One region of the Streptomyces sp. NPDC037290 genome, then DNA from elsewhere that is predicted to be linked to it. Evidence: riboswitches for the same ligand, from Rfam matches in the RefSeq annotation. Region 1 holds a riboswitch; each other region holds the start of a gene.
What was found. A riboswitch is a leader RNA that binds a small molecule or an ion and turns the genes downstream of it on or off. The one in region 1 is predicted to bind cyclic di-AMP.

Region 1 (3,188 bases):
AGTACCGCCCTGACCGGCGCCCTGGCCGTGGCCGCCATGTACGCGGTGCACGCCCGGGGCGGCGAGCATCCGGTGGTGGCCGCCTTCACGGACGTCGTCACCGTGGCCACGGTCGCCCTGCTGGCCGTCGCGATCAACCGGGTGGTCCGCCGCGGCGACCGGCGGCTCGCCTCCGCCCGGGAGATCGCCGAGGCCGCCCAGCGGGCCGTGCTGCCCGAGCCCGCCGAGCGGATCGGCGGCTTCGAGATCGCCGCCTGCTACGAGGCGGCCCGGCGGGACGCGTTCATCGGCGGCGACCTGTACGCGGTGCAGGACACCCCGCACGGGGTCCGGCTGGTCGTCGGTGACGTGTGCGGCAAGGGAGTGGGCGCGGTCGCCGCCGTCGCCGTGGTGATCGGGGCGTTCCGGGAGGCGGCCGAGCAGGAGACCACGCTGGAGGCGGTCGCGCGGCGGCTGGAGCGGGCGCTGGCCCGCGAGGGCGCCCGGCGGGGCGGCGTCGACGCCTTCGAGGGCTTCACCACGGCCGTCCTCGCCGAACTCCCGCACGGCGACGGCGTGGTGAGGATCGTCAACCGGGGCCATCCGCCGCCGCTGCTGCTGTACGCCGACGGCACCCTGCGCGCGCTCACCGACGCCGCGCCCGCGCTGCCGCTCGGCCTGGGCGACCTGGGGACGTGGCCCGACCGGGCTCGGCAGGAGCGCTTCCCGGACGGGGCGACCCTGCTGTTCCACACCGACGGCCTGTCCGAGGCCCGGGACGCGCACGGCCGGTTCTTCGATCCCGAACGGCGGCTCGCCGGACGTGTCTTCGACGGCCCGGGCGCCCTGCTGGACCGGCTCGCCGACGAGGTGCGGCGGCACTCCGGCGGCGGGATGGCGGACGACATGGCCCTGCTCGCCGTACGGCGCCCGTGATCGTTCGTCTGTGCCGCGTGATCATCTGTACCGAGGGTGATCGGACGGCAGCCCTCCGCATAACATCTGAGTCACCATCAAAAACGCCGAGACTCCTGAACGTAGACCAACTCGCCCGCTTTGTCGCAGTCCTGACCGGTAAGTCCAGGGCGGAAAACGCTAATGATCAAGCCGAACGGCTTGGAAAGTGACCAGCAGGTCTATTAACGTTCGATAACGCAGCGCGGTCGTCCCAGCCGTCACAAGAGACGGCTCCGTGCGCACGCGCCGAATCCCGTAAGGGAACCGGGGAACCACCAACCCTGGGGTGAATCACGCGGATACCGCGGTGGAACGCCGTGAACTCACGGAGTCCACCTCCGGTATACGCGCGTAGGAGACCTTCCTGCTCCGAACCCGTCAGCTAACCCGGTAGGCGGAGGAAGGAAAGGAGCACGCCCGAGTGGCGTCCAACCCGCCTGCCCCAGAAGCCCCGTTCATGCCCGCGGGGGCCGAGCCCGACACCTTCGGCTACGGCTCCTACCGCGCCGAAGAGGGCCCGTGGGAGGAGTGGAACCCCACCGAGGACTCCGTCTCCCCGGTCCGCGGCCGGCACCGCGTCGCCAAGCAGCGCGGCGGCTTCGCGCGCAGCTCCACCGTCCTCGGCGTCGGCGTGATGGCCGCGGTCGGCGCGGGCGGCATGGCCAGCGCCAACACCGGCAAGCCGCCGGTCTCCATATCCCTGCCGGACCTGGACTCCGTCGAGCACCTCTTCGGCGACGGCTCCTCCGACGCGCACCAGGCCACCAGCACCGGGCTGAGCAACGTCGGAGCGCGCACGGACAGCGCCGAGAGCGGCAACGCCGGCGAGGCCCTGCGCAACCGGATCATGGCCCAGGCCGAGCAGCAGCAGAGCAAGGCCGACAGCAGGGCCACCGCCGCCGCGCTCGCCGCCGCCGAGAAGCAGACCGCCGACGCCGCGGCCAAGGCGGAGAAGGAGGCGGCCGCCAAGGCCGCCACCGCCAAGAAGGCGGCCGAGGCCACCGCCAAGAAGGCGGCCGAGGCCGACGCCAAGAAGGCGGCCGAGGCCAAGCGGCTGGCCGAGCTGGCCAAGCAGTACCAGCTGCCCGTCGTCTCGTACACGATCACCGGCACCTTCGGACAGCCCGGCGCCATGTGGTCCTCCGGCTACCACACCGGTCTCGACTTCGCCGCCCCCACCGGCACCCTCATCAAGGCCATCCACGGCGGCACGATCACCCAGGCCGGCTGGGCCGGCGCCTACGGCTACCGCACGGTCCTCACCCTGGACGACGGCACCGAGCTGTGGTTCTGCCACCAGTCCTCGATCAACGTCTCGGTCGGCCAGAAGGTCTCGACCGGCGAGGTCATCGGCCGCATCGGTGCCACCGGCAACGTCACCGGTCCGCACCTGCACCTGGAGGTCCACCCGAACGGCCAGGCCGCAGGCATCGACCCGGCGCCGTGGCTGCGGGACAAGGGCCTCACCCCCTGATCGTGTCACCCGTGTGAAACGCGGGAAATCAGCGCCGGCGGCGGAATGCGATCATCCGCCGCCGGTGTTGACGTGAAGCATGACTTCTCTGCGCACACTCGGTTCCTCCGACCTCGAGGTCTTCCCGCTCTCCCTGGGCGGCAACGTCTTCGGCTGGACCGCCGACGAGGAGACCTCCTTCGCCGTCCTCGACGCCTACACGGCCGCCGGCGGCAACTTCATCGACACCGCCGACGCCTACTCCGCCTGGATCGAGGGCAACAAGGGCGGTGAGTCCGAGACGATCATCGGCAAGTGGCTCAGGGCCCGCGGCAACCGCGACAGCGTGGTCATCGCCACCAAGGTCAGCCAGCACCCCGAGTACCAGGGCCTGTCCGCGGCCAACATCAAGGCCGCCGCCGACGCCTCCCTGCGTCGCCTGGACACCGACTACATCGACCTCTACTACACCCACTACGACCAGCCCGAGGTGCCGGTCGAGGAGATCATCGGCGCGCTGGACGAGCTGGTCAGGGCGGGCAAGGTCCGGCACATCGCCGCCTCCAACATCAGCCCCGAGCGCCTGCGGGCCTCCCTGGACCACTCCGCCCGCGAGGGCCTGGCCCGCTACGTCGCCCTCCAGCCCCACTACAACCTCGTCTCCCGCGCCACCTACGAGGGTCCGCTGCAGGACCTGGCCGCCCGCGAGGGCCTCTCCGCGGTGCCCTACTTCGCCCTCGCCTCGGGCTTCCTGACCGGCAAGTACCGCCCCGGCACCAAGGTCGACAGCGCCCGCGCC
Region 2 (3,188 bases), on a different contig from region 1:
CTTCAGGTGGGCCTCCGTGCGCCGCTGGGCGGCCCGCGCGGCCCCGAGCGGCTCCAGGAGCATGCGCATCTCCAGCAGGTCGGCCGCCTCCTGCTCGGTCGGCTCGGCCACGCACGCGCCCGCGTGCCGGCGGGTCAGCACGAAGCCCTCCGCCTCCAGGGTGCGCAGGGCCTCACGGACCGGGACGCGCGAGACGCCGTAGCGGCGGGCCAGGACTTCCTCGGTGAGGCGGCCGCCGCGTTCGTAGACACCGGCGACGATGTCGTCCCGGATCGCCGTACACACCGAGTGCGCCGGAATACGCATGACCGACCTCCGCCTTAATCCCCGTGAAACGTCGACGATGGACGCGTGTTCCGGTGACTCTATTCCAATACGGCGGAAATTCCGACGGCAGGCCGGAATCCATGGATATTTTTTGGTCAGCGACTCCGGCGGACGCCCCAGAAAACGGCGAAAGCCCCGGCCGGTGCGGGCCGGGGCTTGTCAGGAAGAGGGACAGGGTGTCAGACGTCCACGCCGTGCTTGCGCAGATACGCGACGGGGTCCACGTCCGATCCGTAGTCGGGGGTCGTACGGGCCTCGAAGTGGAGGTGCGGGCCGGTGACGTTGCCGGTCGCGCCGGACAGGCCGATCTGCTGGCCCGGGGTGACCCGCTGGCCGGCCGTCACCCCGATCGACGACAGGTGGCCGTACTGGGTGTACATGCCGTCGGCCATCCGGATCACGATCTGGTTGCCGTACGCGCCGCCCCAGCCGGTGGAGACGACGGTGCCGGAGCCGGCCGCGTGGACGGGCGTGCCGCTGGCCGCGTGGAAGTCGATGCCGGTGTGCGAGCCGGAGGACCACAGGGAGCTGCTGGCCTTGTAGGCCGTGGAGACGTAGGAGTCCGCGATCGGGGCGACGAAGGCGTTCAGACGCCTGCGCTCGGCCTCGCGGGCGGCGCGCACCTTGGCCTCGTGGAGCTCCTGGGCCCTCTTGGCCGCGGCCTGCTCGGCCGCCTTCTGCTCGGCGACCTGCCGCTGCGCGGCGGCCTGCGCGTCGATCTGCTCGGCGATGTCGTCGCCTACGGTGACCACCGGGGTGAGGCCGGTCTGCTCGGCGGTGCGCTCGGCGGCGAGCGCCGGGGACGCGGCGAGGGTGCCGATGACGCCGGTGGTGGTGAGGGCCGCGATACCGGCCGCCTGAGCGGTGGTGCGCTTGACCCGGCCGGGCTTGCGGTGCTTCCCGGTGGCGCACATGAACGCCATGGAGTGGCTGGTCCTTTCCTTCCCTCTCGCCTACCGGGTTAGCTGACGGGTTCGGAGCAGGAAGGTCTCCTACGGACCCCCTCGCTGACGCGCGGGCGCCCGATTCACCCCAGGGACTGCATGGGTCCCCGGCTCCCCTGGCTCGCGCCGTACGGGGACTCGGCGATGGCTGTCCGGTGCCGCGGGTGCGGCGCACTGCCTGACGAACAGCCCGGACGACGCTACGAAAGCCCGCTTTCGAATCCCAAACGGATCCCGGCTTTTGTAGCGCATCCCACAGGGCAGACAGGCAACCTCCGCCCCAAATCGGGCATCTGGGGAAGGGAGTGGAACAACAGGGGCCCTGACGGCCTGTCGGTCGTCAGGGCCCCACGCACGCGTGCGGCCGCTCGGTCGGCGCCGGCCGCTGCGACGGTGCCGTCTACTCGGCCGCCACCACGGTCACTTCACCGATGCCGAGCGCCTCGACGGGCGCCTTGATCTGGGAGGCGTCACCTACGAGGACGGTCACCAGGCGGTCCCCCGGGAAGGCGTTCACGACGGCCGCCGTGGCCTCCACCGTGCCCGTCGCCGCCAGCTGCTGGTACAGCGTCGCCTGGAAGTCGTCGGGCAGGTGCTGTTCGACCTGGTCGGCCAGGGTGCTCGCGACGGCCGCCGCGGTCTCGTACTTCAGCGGCGCCACCCCGACGAGGTTCTGCACGGCCACGTCCCGCTCGGCGTCGGTCAGGCCCTCCGCGGCGAGGGTGCGCAGCACCTTCCACAGGTCCTCCAGGGCGGGACCGGTGTTGGGGGTGTCCACGGAGCCGCTGATGGCGAGCATCGAGACGCCCGAGCCGTCCGGCGCGGACCTGAGCACCTGCCCGAACGCCCGCACGCCGTAGGTGTAGCCCTTCTCCTCGCGCAGGACGCGGTCCAGGCGGGAGGTGAGGGTGCCGCCGAGGCAGTAGGTGCCGAGCACCTGGGCGGGCCACACGCGGTCGTGCCGGTCGCGGCCCACGCGGCCGATGAGCAGCTGCGTCTGGACGGCGCCGGGCCGGTCCACGATGACCACGCGGCCGGTGTCGTCCGCGGTCACCGGCGGCACGGGCCGCGGCTCGCCCGGGGTGCCCGTCCAGGCGCCCAGGGTGTCGCCGAGCAGCGCGTCCAGGTCGATCCCGGTGAGGTCGCCGACCACGACCGCCGTGGCCGTGGCGGGGCGGACGTGACGGTCGTAGAAGGCGCGTACGGCGGCGGCGTCGATCTTCTCGACGGTCTCCTCGGTGCCCTGCCGCGGACGCGACATGCGCGAGGTCGCCGGGAACAGCTCCTTGGACAGTTCCTTGGCGGCCCGGCGGGAGGGGTTGGCCAGCTCGTGCGGGATCTCGTCCAGGCGGTTGCGGACCAGGCGTTCGACCTCGCTCTCGGCGAAGGCGGGCGCGCGCAGGGCGTCGGCGAGCAGGCCGAGGCCCTTGCCCAGGCGGGAGGCCGGGACCTCCAGGCTGAGCCGGACGCCGGGGTGGTCGGCGTGCGCGTCCAGGGTGGCGCCCGCGCGCTCCAGCTCGGCGGCGAACTCCTCGGCGGAGTGCTTGTCGGTGCCCTCGGAGAACGCCCGCGCCATGATCGTGGCGACGCCGTCCAGGCCGGCCGGCTCGGCGTCCAGGGGGGCGTCGAGCAGGACCTCGACGGCGACGACCTGCTGGCCGGGGCGGTGGCAGCGCAGCACGGTCAGGCCGTTGTCGAGCGCGGCGCGCTCGGGGGCCGGGAAGGCCCAGGGCCTGGCCTCGCCGGGCTGCGGCTGGGGGTGGAAGTCCATGGTGGCGAGCTCGGTCACTTGGCCGTCTCCTCGTTCTCGTTACCGGCCTCTACGGTCGCTTCCTGCTCGGGGTCCTCGGGGACGTCGGCGTCCGGGGCCTGCTCCGGGGACTTCGGCTCGTAGACCAGGACCGCGCGGTTGTCGGG
Region 3 (3,188 bases), on a different contig from region 1:
TGGCCGGGGACGTAGCCGGCCTCCTTGATGGCCTCGAGGATGAGGTCGAGGGCCTCGCGGTTGGAGCCGAGGTTCGGGGCGAAGCCGCCCTCGTCGCCGAGGCCGGTGGACAGGCCCTTGCCCTTCAGCACCTTCTTGAGGGTGTGGTAGACCTCGGTGCCCCAGCGCAGGGCCTCGGAGAAGGACTCCGCGCCGATCGGGGCGATCATGAACTCCTGGATGTCCACGTTGGAGTCCGCGTGCGAACCGCCGTTGAGGATGTTCATCATCGGCACCGGCAGCAGGTGCGCGTTCGGACCGCCCAGGTAGCGGAAGAGGGGGAGGTCGGACGCCTCGGAGGCGGCGTGGGCGACGGCGAGGGAGACGCCGAGGATGGCATTGGCGCCGAGGGAGCCCTTGTTGTCGGTGGCGTCCAGGTCGAACATGGCCTGGTCGATCAGGCGCTGCTCGGTGGCGTCGTAGCCGACCAGCTCCGGGCCGATCTGCTCGATGACGGCGAGGACGGCCTTCTCGACGCCCTTGCCCTGGTAACGGTTGGGGTCACCGTCGCGCAGCTCGATGGCCTCGAAGGCGCCGGTCGAGGCGCCGGACGGGACGGCGGCACGACCCGTGCTGCCGTCGTCGAGGCCGACCTCGACCTCGACCGTGGGGTTGCCTCGGGAGTCCAGGATTTCCCGGGCTACGACGACGTCGATGGACGGCACGAGCATCTCCTTCTTGGATGTGACGCTGGAAGTGCGGGGCGGTGTGCCTTACGGCGCTGCCTTGCGACTAGAGCCTAACCGTCTCCAGGGGATCAGCCACCGACCGACCGCCCCGTGGACGGGGAGGGACACGCAGACGGTACCCATTGTTCATGAGCGGAACAAAGGGGGGTGGGGGTGAAGAGCGGGGAAACACGCGGGGCACACAGAAAAAGACCCCGCCCCGGCGCGTACGGGGGAACACGCGCCGGGGCGGGGAGCCCGTGGGGACCGGGGGGCGGACCCGAGGGCCGCCGCGCCTACTTCAGGTGCAGCTGCTGGCCCGGGTAGATGAGGTTCGCGTCCTCGACGATGTCCTTGTTCAGCTTGAACAGCTTCTGCCAGCCGCCCTGGACGTGGTGCTTCTCGGCGATGGTGCTAAGGGTGTCACCCTTGACGACCTTGTACTCGCCGTCGCCCTTCTTGACCTTCTTGCCGGTCGGGGTGGTGACGGTCTTGCTCGCGGACGGGGCCGTGCGCTCGGCGGAGCGGGAGGCGGCCTGCGTGCCGGTGGAGCGGGTGGTGGTGCTCGGCGCCGTGCTCTTCGAGGGGGTGCTGGGCGCGGAGCCGTTGTAGGCGGCGCTCGACAGGCCCGTGCCGCAGACCGGCCAGGCGCCCTTGCCCTGGGAGGCGAGGACCTTCTCGGCGACGGCTATCTGCTGCGCCTTGGTGGCCTGGTTGGCCTGCGAGGCGTAGGCGGTGCCGCCGTACGCGGCCCACGTGGAGGCGGAGAACTGCAGACCGCCGTAGAAGCCGTTGCCGGTGTTGATGGACCAGTTGCCGCCGGACTCGCACTGGGCGACGGCGTCCCACTCGGAGGCGGTGGCGGCGGAGGCGTTGCCGGCCGCCATCAGCGGGGCGGCGACGGCGGCGCCGGTCACGCCGGCGAGAGCGATGACGCGGGTGGCCTTGGACGGACGGCGGTGCTTGCCCTTGCCGGTGAACAGCATGGATCGATCCCCTCACCGACGCCTGCGAGGTGAGCTGTCGGGTTCGGGCCGGTTGAGTTGCCCGGCCGCACGCTCGCTCTCGCGAGGTGCGGCTTCACCCCCAGCCGGTACCGGCGTCAACCGCCGGGACCGGCACTTACCTTGGGTCCCCCGCTCCTGCCCACGGCGCTTGACGCGACGACTGTTCCCGGGCAACCGCTGGCAGGATTCGGCGTTGCGGATGCCGGGGCTCGTGGTGACGAGCGGCCTTGACCGTAGACAGGTGATCGAGGGAATTTCAAAGACGATCAGGGCTTCTGAGACTCATCCCACACTTTCACCGAAACGGACATCAGCGGCGAAACGGGGTGTCAACTGCCGCTACTTCTGGACCGTTTCAGAACCGATGTCCAGGGTCTGACCGGCCGCGATGTGGTTCGGGTCGGCGCCGATGACGCTCTTGTTCCCGTCATAGAGCGCGCGCCATCCGCCGTCGACGCCAAGGGAGTCGGCGATGGAGGCGAGGGTGTCCCCCTCGCGCACGGTGTAGGTGCTGGCCGCGCGGCCGGCGTGACGGCCCGAAGAAGCGGCGTTCTGACCGTTTGTCGCGCTTTCGTCCGCACTTTCATCCGCGCTGCCGCCGCGGTGACGCCCGCCACTGCTGAGCGCACCGGTGTCGATCAGACTCCAAGAACCGGCAGGCTGCTGGTAATTGTCCGATTCGTCGGTACCGGGGGGCACCGAGGGCGCGCTGTCACTCCCCCGCGAGCCGCCACTTCCGGTCAAGCCGGACTTGTCAGTCTTGTCGGACTTGGGGGTGCTGGTCCCGGTCGGACCCTCGGTCGCGTCCGGGGCCTTGGTGTCCTGGCGGCTCGGGCTCGGGGCCGGGGTGGTGCTCGCGTCGGACGAGGAGCCGGAGGCATCCGAACCCGAGGAGTCCGTGCCGGACGTGGAGTTGGAGTCCGAGCCGGAACCGGATGCGGATGAATCCGGCAGACCGGACGAGTCGGAGCTGTCGGCCGAGCCGGACGTGTCGCCCGGCCCGGCGGTGCCGCCGGAGCCCCCGACGCCGGTGTCGACGTCGACCGAAGCGGAGTCGGAGGTCAGGCCGGCGGTCAGCGCGCACATGGCCCACGGCTTGGTGCCCTGGTCGGCGAGGATCTTCTCGGCGACGGCTATCTGCTGCGAGCGGCTGGCCTGGTCGGCGCTGTCGGCGTACTGCGTGCCGCCGTACTTGCCCCAGTCGTCCTGCGAGATCTGCAGGCCTCCGTAGTAGCCGTTCCCGGTGCTCGCGCTCCAGGAGCCGCCGCTCTCGCACTCGGCGACCTTGTCCCACGTGGTGCCGTCGGCGGCGTTGGCGCTCGCGGCGCCGAGCAACGGGATGGCGATGGCGGAGCCGGTCACTCCGGCCGCGACGAGGAGGGCCGGAGCCTGACGGGGGCGACGGTGACGACCGTTCCCGGAGAGCATGCGGAAGCCTTTCGTGCGACAGCAGGAGCGGCGCGGCGCGCTGAAA
Region 4 (3,188 bases), on a different contig from region 1:
GTCCGAGTCGACAGTGCGTGGATCGGGCAGTGGGCGGATTCAACTGGTCATCGCAGCACCTCGATCTTGGAGGTGTTGATGGGCAGGCCAGCGGGATGGATGAAGGCGCCGACGGGCAGGGCGCCGATGAAGTCGCCTGGGAAACCGTCGCTTCGCCGAGATGCAGAACGGTTGTTCTGGCGGGAGATCGCACCAAAGGGCTGACCAGCGAGGAACGCGAAGAAATCGCCTTGATGACAGCCCAGCAAGCTGGGGTTCGTGAGATCACTCGCCGGCTCGGTCGTGACCCGGCGACCATCTCCCGGGAGTTGCCAAGAGCGGCTCTCCGGCCAGGTCCACCGACCTGAGGGGACGCCAGTGCCAGGACCTCAGGCCGCAGCCTGGAAGGGCCGTAACAAGCCGCGACGAGAAGACCGCAGGTGGGCCCCGGCTTGGAGCCCGGAGTAGATCTCGAACCGGCTGAAGTTCGACTTCCCCGAATCCGGTTCACCATGCTGCTGCAACCGCCCCGATGGGACGGCTACGGTGTCGAGCCACGGGCCAGGAATGGCCCGGCCGTGGCGCCGAGGCCGTGAACGACGCGATCGCCACCACGATCACCACGCTGCCCGAGCAACTGCGCCGCTCGCTGATCTGGGACGGCGGCAAGGAGCTGGGCCAGCACACCCAACTGAGCGTCGGCACCGGGCTGGAGGGGTACTTCGCCGACCCGCGCAGCCCCTGCAACGGGGCACCAACGAGAACACGAATGGCCTCTTGCGCCAGTACTTTCCCAAAGGAACAGACGTGCCGCGATGGGACGCCGACGAGCTGTTGCTCACGCTCTCAACAGCAGACCCCGGAAAACGCTCGGTTTGAAGACGCCTGCTGAAGCCCGTGTTCCCACACATCAGAGTGAAGGCTCACTTAATGCTGTGAGAGATAGATCTCAGAAGCCCTGATCGTTTTTGGCGTTCCGGGAATTGCGTGTTTACGGTCGTGACTGCTCACCATCGTGAGCCTCGGCTGCCGCAACGCCGAATCCTGCCAGCGGTTGCCCGGGAACAGTCGTCGCGTCAAGCGCCGTGGGCAGGAGCGGGAGACCCAAGGTAAGTGCCGGACCTGGCGGTTGACGCCGGTACCGGCTGGGGGTGAAGCCGCACCTCGCGAGAGCGAGTGCGCGGCCGGGCAACTCAACCGGCCCGAACCCGGCAGCTCACTTCGCAGGCGTCGGTGAGGGGATCGATCCATGCTGTTATCCGGCAAGGGCAAGCGCCGCCGTCCGTCCAAGGCCATCCGCGTCATCGCTCTCGTCGGCGTGACCGGCGCCGCCGTCGCCGCCCCGCTGATGGCGGCCGGCAACGCCTCCGCCGCCACCGCCTCCGAGTGGGACGCCGTTGCCCAGTGCGAGTCCGGCGGCAACTGGTCCATCAACACCGGCAACGGCTTCTACGGCGGCCTGCAATTCACCAACTCCACCTGGGTCGCGTACGGCGGTACCGCCTACGCCGCGCGTGCCGACCTCGCCAGCGAGGCGCAGCAGATAGCCGTCGCCGAGAAGGTCCTCGCGGGCCAGGGCAAGGGTGCCTGGCCGGTCTGCGGGACAGGTCTGTCGAGCACCTCGTACTCCGTCGGCTCCGCGTCGGCAGAAACCAGCGCCCGCGAGAACACTGACACCGGTTCCGGAGAAACCAGCGCCCGCGAGAGCACTCGTGCCGGTTCCGACGAGAGCACTGGTACCCATTCCGGCGAAGGCGCGAGCACAGGCTCCAGCGCCACCACCCGCTCCACGGACCAGCGGGTCACCTCTCACGGTTCGGGCGAGTACAAGGTCGTCAAGGGCGACACGCTCAGCTCCATCGCCGTCAAGCACCGCGTGGCCGGCGGCTGGAAGGAACTGTTCGAGCTGAACAAGGGCATCGTCGCGGACGCGAACCTCATCTTCCCGGGTCAGCAGCTCCGACTGGGCAAGTAGGCCAACGCCGGGTCTTCGCCCTGCCATGACGTTCGGTGGGTGGTGCTGTAGCTCATCCACCGGGGCGTCAGCTCCCCGAGGGGCCGGTTCGGCTGTGTTAGCCTAGAAGACTGAAGAATGTCCGAAATATTCGTTTCATGGAGCATGGCGCCGGGTCGACACGCGAGAGTCCGGTGTCGCGCCACACTGCAACAACGCCATTGAGCGAGCCCTTCGAGATCTGACAGCCGGACCGCGCGCAGAGACTGCTCGACTCCGGCACCTCCTTGTGGGCAGGGCGCGTCATGCGGATGCCTCGCGGATCACACGACACAGATGCACCGCCTCCGAGATCCGCAAGGGGGAAAGATGAGTTTTTCTCGTTCCGCTCTCACCATCGCCGCATTAGCCGCCTTATCGCTGGGGACCACAGGCGCCCTGACGCCCGCCTCCGCCGCTGCCACCACCACACCGCAGAAGGTTTGTGGCGGGAAGGGGTACAAGACCGTGAATTCTGCTCCCGTCGGCTCGCTCGGCACCGTCTATCTGACGTACAACTCCTCGAACGGCAAGAACTGCGTCGCGACCATCCGCAACAAGGCGGGCGCCGCGCTGGCCATGTCCGCGTGGGTCTACGTCACCGACACCGACAAGGGCGCCCAGGACTACGGTCGGTACACGCTGTTCGCGGGGCCGGCCGGCGTCCACGGCGAGGGCCATTGCGTCGACTGGGGTGGCAACATCGACAAGGTGTTCGTCCAGGTGACCGGCTCCAACTGCTCCGCGCTGAAGGAACACCGGGTCACCTTCACCCGTTGACCTGCCCCTCCATGTCCGGCCGCCGCATCGGTCCCTACGTCAGCGCCGGACAACAGCGCGCCCGGTCATCCCTCTGCATGTTCAGCCACGTAACTGTGGCGCGGTCACGGCAGGCCGGCGATGGAAACACCGCTGAGAACGGACCAGGTTTCAACACGTTCACGCCCCCAGCGGCTGAACTGCCTTCCGCCGTTGACCACGCGGCCGGTCTACTGATCGTGCCCCGTCTGCATCACAGGGGTGCGTGGGCGGGGCATCGGTCGGGGTGGACAGTCAGACGCAAGGGCCCACCCCGACTTCCCTGCGCAACGAAGGGCTCCGGTACGTCGTCTTTCGACGCTCTCCTGCTGACTGTGAGACAGGGCATTCGAAAGGGATGGGGCTTTCGATCGCTCGGTACGGTGGAGGCAGATATGACCAGGAGGCACCTACGTGA

Region 2: linked by a shared signal. The riboswitch ahead of ACZ7HQ_RS06480 (M23 family metallopeptidase) and the one ahead of ACZ7HQ_RS26115 (M23 family metallopeptidase) in region 1 are both predicted to bind cyclic di-AMP.
Region 3: linked by a shared signal. The riboswitch ahead of ACZ7HQ_RS21390 (transglycosylase family protein) and the one ahead of ACZ7HQ_RS26115 (M23 family metallopeptidase) in region 1 are both predicted to bind cyclic di-AMP.
Region 4: linked by a shared signal. The riboswitch ahead of ACZ7HQ_RS44225 (transglycosylase family protein) and the one ahead of ACZ7HQ_RS26115 (M23 family metallopeptidase) in region 1 are both predicted to bind cyclic di-AMP.

The regions. Positions count from the first base shown of each region.
Region 1 is NZ_JBVJVZ010000007.1:383,159-386,346, forward strand. Features, by position in the region: gene ACZ7HQ_RS26110 (PP2C family protein-serine/threonine phosphatase) at 1-915, shown strand, start outside; cyclic di-AMP (ydaO/yuaA leader) riboswitch at 1,171-1,348, shown strand; gene ACZ7HQ_RS26115 (M23 family metallopeptidase) at 1,358-2,410, shown strand; gene ACZ7HQ_RS26120 (aldo/keto reductase) at 2,490-3,188, shown strand, end outside.
Region 2 is NZ_JBVJVZ010000002.1:163,757-166,944, reverse strand. Features, by position in the region: gene ACZ7HQ_RS06485 (GntR family transcriptional regulator) at 1-306, opposite strand, end outside; gene ACZ7HQ_RS06480 (M23 family metallopeptidase) at 507-1,250, opposite strand; cyclic di-AMP (ydaO/yuaA leader) riboswitch at 1,263-1,425, opposite strand; gene ACZ7HQ_RS06475 (M16 family metallopeptidase) at 1,672-3,060, opposite strand; gene ACZ7HQ_RS06470 (M16 family metallopeptidase) at 3,057-3,188, opposite strand, start outside.
Region 3 is NZ_JBVJVZ010000005.1:589,226-592,413, reverse strand. Features, by position in the region: gene eno (phosphopyruvate hydratase) at 1-710, opposite strand, end outside; gene ACZ7HQ_RS21390 (transglycosylase family protein) at 1,004-1,693, opposite strand; cyclic di-AMP (ydaO/yuaA leader) riboswitch at 1,698-1,871, opposite strand; gene ACZ7HQ_RS21385 (transglycosylase family protein) at 2,054-3,142, opposite strand.
Region 4 is NZ_JBVJVZ010000067.1:3,165-6,352, forward strand. Features, by position in the region: partial or broken gene ACZ7HQ_RS44220 (IS30 family transposase) at 100-941, shown strand; cyclic di-AMP (ydaO/yuaA leader) riboswitch at 1,084-1,224, shown strand; gene ACZ7HQ_RS44225 (transglycosylase family protein) at 1,229-1,954, shown strand; gene ACZ7HQ_RS44230 (spore-associated protein) at 2,303-2,752, shown strand; gene ACZ7HQ_RS44235 (hypothetical protein) at 3,166-3,188, shown strand, end outside.